DNA from 2 places in the Enterococcus sp. S86.2 genome. Region 1 is predicted to be linked to the other one. Evidence: riboswitches for the same ligand, from Rfam matches in the RefSeq annotation. Region 1 holds a riboswitch; the other holds the start of a gene.

The links. Region 1 has a riboswitch for fluoride ahead of eno (phosphopyruvate hydratase). Riboswitches for the same ligand answer to the same signal wherever they lie in the genome.
Region 2: linked by a shared signal. The riboswitch ahead of AC6R0T_RS06330 (chloride channel protein) and the one ahead of eno (phosphopyruvate hydratase) in region 1 are both predicted to bind fluoride.

The regions. Positions count from the first base shown of each region.
Region 1 covers NZ_CM206813.1:433,599-436,071, reverse strand. Annotated here, with positions in the region: gene eno (phosphopyruvate hydratase) at 323-1,594, opposite strand; fluoride riboswitch at 1,686-1,746, opposite strand; gene AC6R0T_RS01940 (ABC transporter ATP-binding protein) at 1,909-2,473, opposite strand, start outside.
Region 2 covers NZ_CM206813.1:1,349,297-1,351,769, reverse strand. Annotated here, with positions in the region: gene AC6R0T_RS06335 (L-lactate dehydrogenase) at 51-1,010, opposite strand; fluoride riboswitch at 1,158-1,231, shown strand; gene AC6R0T_RS06330 (chloride channel protein) at 1,320-2,473, shown strand, end outside.

The DNA of each region.
Region 1 (2,473 bases):
TACATTAAAAGTGAGTACCTCTGAAGGGGAGGCAAAATCCCATACCTGCAATTTATAATATACTCCCTCAACAACCCACTGATAAAATCCATTATCAATTACTATTACAACCTAAAAAAACAACCCATCCCTAAAAGGATAGGTTGTCATAGTCTTCAGTCTTACTAAACCACTGATAAAGGGACGTTCCTAACAAAAGTATTCAACTACAGCCTGAAAAAGCCCGGAAACAAAGTAATCTTAAAATTGGTTTTTAATAATTTTTATCCGTTTATTCTTGAAGCTAGTGATGAAATGCCCTTTTTAAACTTCTTACTATCTTCTATTTCTTAGGAAAATGTGCTAGTTTAGCGTAGCCTTCCAATTCTTCTTCAATCCGTAAAAATTGATTGTATTTTTCCACTCGTTCACTGCGGGCCATAGAACCTGTTTTAATTTGTCCGGCATTCATTGCGACAGCAAAGTCAGCAATATAAGTATCACCAGTTTCTCCTGAACGATGGGAAATCATTGTATTGTAACCATTTTGGCGCGCCAATTTAATAGCTGCAATGGACTCAGAAACTGTGCCAATTTGGTTTAGTTTGATTAAAATTGCATTGGCGACGCCTTTATCAATGCCCTCTTTAAAAATAGTGGGGTTGGTAACAAAAATATCATCGCCAACTAGTTGAATGTTAGCCCCCATCGTATCCGTTTGTTTTTTAAACCCGTCCCAATCATGTTCGGAAAAACCATCTTCAATTGAAATAATAGCAGGGTATTTCGCTACTAATTCTTGGTAGTAGATTAACATTTCGTCACTGGACATTTCTTTGCCTTCAAAGTTATATTTATGGGTATCCTCATTATAAAATTCGCTTGAAGCTGGATCTAACGCAATCGCAATTTCTTCTTTTGGCATGTAACCAGCAGCTTTAATTGCTTCATACAATGTTTCGATAGCAGCTTCTGTACTACCTAGTTTTGGCGCAAAGCCGCCTTCATCCCCAACCGCTGTTTCAAGGCCTTTTTTAGCTAAAATTCCTTTTAGTGTGTGGTAGATATTGGCAATTTTTTCTACTCCATCACGGAAACTTGCTCTTTTAACTGGCGTAATCAAAAATTCTTGAACATCAATGCCCGAATCTGCATGGACACCGCCATTAATTACGTTAAAAAATGGTTGTGGTAATTCTAAATCAACACCACCTAAATAACGATACAAAGGTTCCTTTTTGCTAGCGGCCGCGGCTCGACTAACCGCCATCGAAACACCTAAAATAGCGTTAGCACCCAACCGACTTTTATTGGCTGTACCGTCTAAATCAATCATAATGTGATCAATTTTTTCTTGATCAAATGGACTCAACCCAACTAGTGCATCTTTGATTTCTGTGTTTACATTGTTCACTGCTTTTAAAACACCTTTGCCTTGCAGGCGATCACCGCCATCGCGCAATTCGACAGCCTCACGATCGCCAGTTGAAGCTCCTGATGGCACTTGTGCACGTCCTAATGTTGCATCAGATAAAATGACATCGACTTCGACAGTTGGGTTACCTCTTGAATCAAAAACTTCTCTTGCTTTAACATTTTCAATCACTACTGACATGATAATTCCTCCTTAGATTCTTTGGGTGGCAAAATTTGAAATGCAAAAAAACACCTGTTGTAAAAGTATTTGAAAACATCTCAAATAAACTCTTACAACAGGTGTCATCAGCCATTTCAGCACTTATAGGGAACACCATCCCTTTACGTGAAAATAATATCGCCATTTTCAAAAATTGTAAAACAAAAAGACTTTTGCTTTTAATTAGCCGTAAATTTCAAATTTGTCCGCTAAATAAATAAGATGAAATTTAAGTAACGGTTTAAACCGTTTCATAAATTTCATCTTATCACTAATGGTTATGCTGGACTTTTTTAATCTACGACTTGTTCATTTACATATTTGGCATATAAAGGATGCGTCGCAATTAACTCACGGTGTGTCCCACTACCTGTGACTTCTCCATGTTCGATAAAGTAAATTTTATCTGCGTCAACAATCGTTGATAGGCGGTGCGCAATTACTAATGTTGTTCTTCCTGCCATTAACTGATCTAATGCTCGCTGTACTTTTTCTTCTGATTGGGAATCTAAGCTTGCGGTAGCTTCGTCTAACATCAAGATATTCGGATTGCGTAAAAAGGCTCTGGCAATCGCAATTCGTTGCTTTTGTCCGCCGGATAATTTGACGCCCCGTTCGCCAATTTGCGTGTCCAATTGATCAGGAAAATCGCGAACAAACTGATCTGCATACGCTAATGACAAACCTTCCCACATTTTTTCATCTGTTAATAACTGATTTAAACCATATTGTAAATTGTCTCGAATACTACCGGCAAAAACCGCGCTATCTTGTGAGACATAGCCAATTTGTGAACGCCAATCTTTCAAAGACAAATCATTAATGTTTTGTCCGCCAATGGTAATGGTGCCCGATTTT
Region 2 (2,473 bases), 920 kb from region 1:
ATTGATGTGATTTACTTTTTTTACTTTATGCGCAACAGGAAAAATTCAGACTAGTTTTCATACTTTTGAATTTTTTCTGTGTATTCCCGAATAACCGTTGCAGAGTGATGGAATTTTGCTTCTTCTTCTGCAGTCATATGAATTTCTAAGATATCAAAAACACCCGAGCGATTTAAAACAGCTGGAACACCAGCAAAAATTCCTGTTTCATCGTACTCACCTTCCAATAAAGTTGAAACCGGAACAATTGAGTTTTCGTCATATAAAACAGCTTTAATAATCCCCACGCAGGCAGATGCAATCCCATAATAAGTTGTTCCCTTACGGTTATAGATCTCCCAACCTTCTTGTGTAGTTTTATAAACTATCTCATCTAAGTCTACATCTCCTACTAATTCCGTATTATCAGCGATGATATCTGTAAATGATTTTCCCGCTACCGTTACTGTTGACCAAGGTACCATTAAAGAATCCCCATGCTCACCTAGAGCGTATGCATATACACTTCTCGGATCAACATCAACTAAATCTGCTAAAAAGTTTTGTAAGCGAGCGGAATCAACAGAAGTTCCAGAACCAATAACTTGGTTTTTGGGTAGCCCTGATAATTTATAAACCAAATGTGCTAACATATCGACTGGATTAGAAACAACAATAAAAATTCCATCAAAACCACTTGCCATGACAGGTTCCACAATCGATTTAGCAATTTTGGCACTAATATCTAAGGTATCCAATCGCGTTTGTCCTGTTTTTGGCGGTGCGCCGGCAGTAATAACGACAATATCTGCATCTGCACAATCTGTGTATGTGCCAGCTTTTACCCGCACATTCCGACCTAAAAAACGAATGGAATTTCGCAAATCCCGTACTTCACCTGACGCTTTTTCAGCATTTATATCAACCATTAACACTTCATCACAAACACCTTGGGTAATGAGACTAAAGGCAGTTGAAGAACCCACCAGACCACTACCAATAATTGCAACTTTAGATTTATTTATTCGCATATCTTCACCTCAAATTTATTTTGAATACATCATCATGTTATCAAAAGCGCGTCAAACTGACAAAGCATTGACGTTATTCACTGTCAAAAAATATTTTCTGAAATTTTCTTGACTTGAATACTACTTTTCGCTAAACTAACAACAGTTAAATATCTTGGGAATGATGTTCTCCCTTGGAATTATCCAAAACCGCTATTAAAGCTAATGACTTCTGCAAGTTTATTTGTAGAACCATTAGCTTTTTTTTGTGTTTATTTTGCGAAAACATCAACCCAGATATTTCATCACATTATTTTTAGGGGGATTTAAATGTTCGAAAAAACAGTAGTAAAAATGGTAAAAGAAAGTGGCATTTTTTACGGTGCGGTTTTCATTGTTGCACTTATTACCGGGACCGTCTCTCATTTTTTATTAGCCGGTTTAGCTTGGGTGGGAAGTTTCCGAGATAGCCATGCCTATCTCCTATATTTTTTACCAATACTGGGGGTCCTAACTGCCTATATATACCAAAATTATGGCAAAGGCGCAGATAAGGGTAACAATTTGATTATTGAAAGTATTCAAAAAGAAGCTCGTGTACCAGTCAGAATGGGATTTTTTACTTTTATCTTTACAATTTTATCCCATTTATTTGGTGCCTCTGTTGGTCGTGAAGGCAGTGCTGTACAAATTGGCGGTGTTGTTTCAAACAAATTAGGCTTACAATTAAAATTAAATAAAAAAAACCGCAAACTATTAATTCACGCGGGTATCAGTGCCGGTTTTGCCTCGATCTTTGGTACTCCTTTAGCTGGAGCATTTTTTGGCATGGAAATGGCGTATATTGGAAAAATAGAGCGCAACGCTTTACTAGCTTGCTTTACAGCTGCATACGTCGGCAATTTTACAGCGTTAATTTGGGGTACCAGTCATAGTCATTATCATATTGAGGAATTAACAAGCATTACACCCCGCTTTATTTTAGTATTTATTGTTGCAAGCATTGCCTTTGGTTTAGCTGGACGACTGTTTGCCTACTTAACTCACAGCTTTAAAAAGTTTTATCGCCAAGCTCTTCCCCATTTTTTAATACGAGCATTTATTACAGGTGCGATTGTAGTTATCCTAATGCTCCTTTTGCAAGGAGAAAAATATGAAGGATTGAGCCTTTGGATGATAAAGGATGCCTTTTTAGGACTTGCATCTGTAAAACAGGCCTTGTTTAAATTATTGTTTACTAGTTTAAGTTTGGGGGCAGGTTTTCAAGGTGGTGAAGTGACACCATTATTTGATATCGGGTCTGCTTTAGGATCTGGAATTGCTACCAGTTTTCAACTTTCACCTAGCTTATTTGCTGCCATTGGTATGATTTGTGTCTTCGGTTGTGCTGCTAACGCTCCTTTAACGACAATTATGTTGGGGATTGACTTATTCGGCGCAAAAATGCTGCCTTTTTATGTAGCAAGTGCTTTTATTAGTTATTT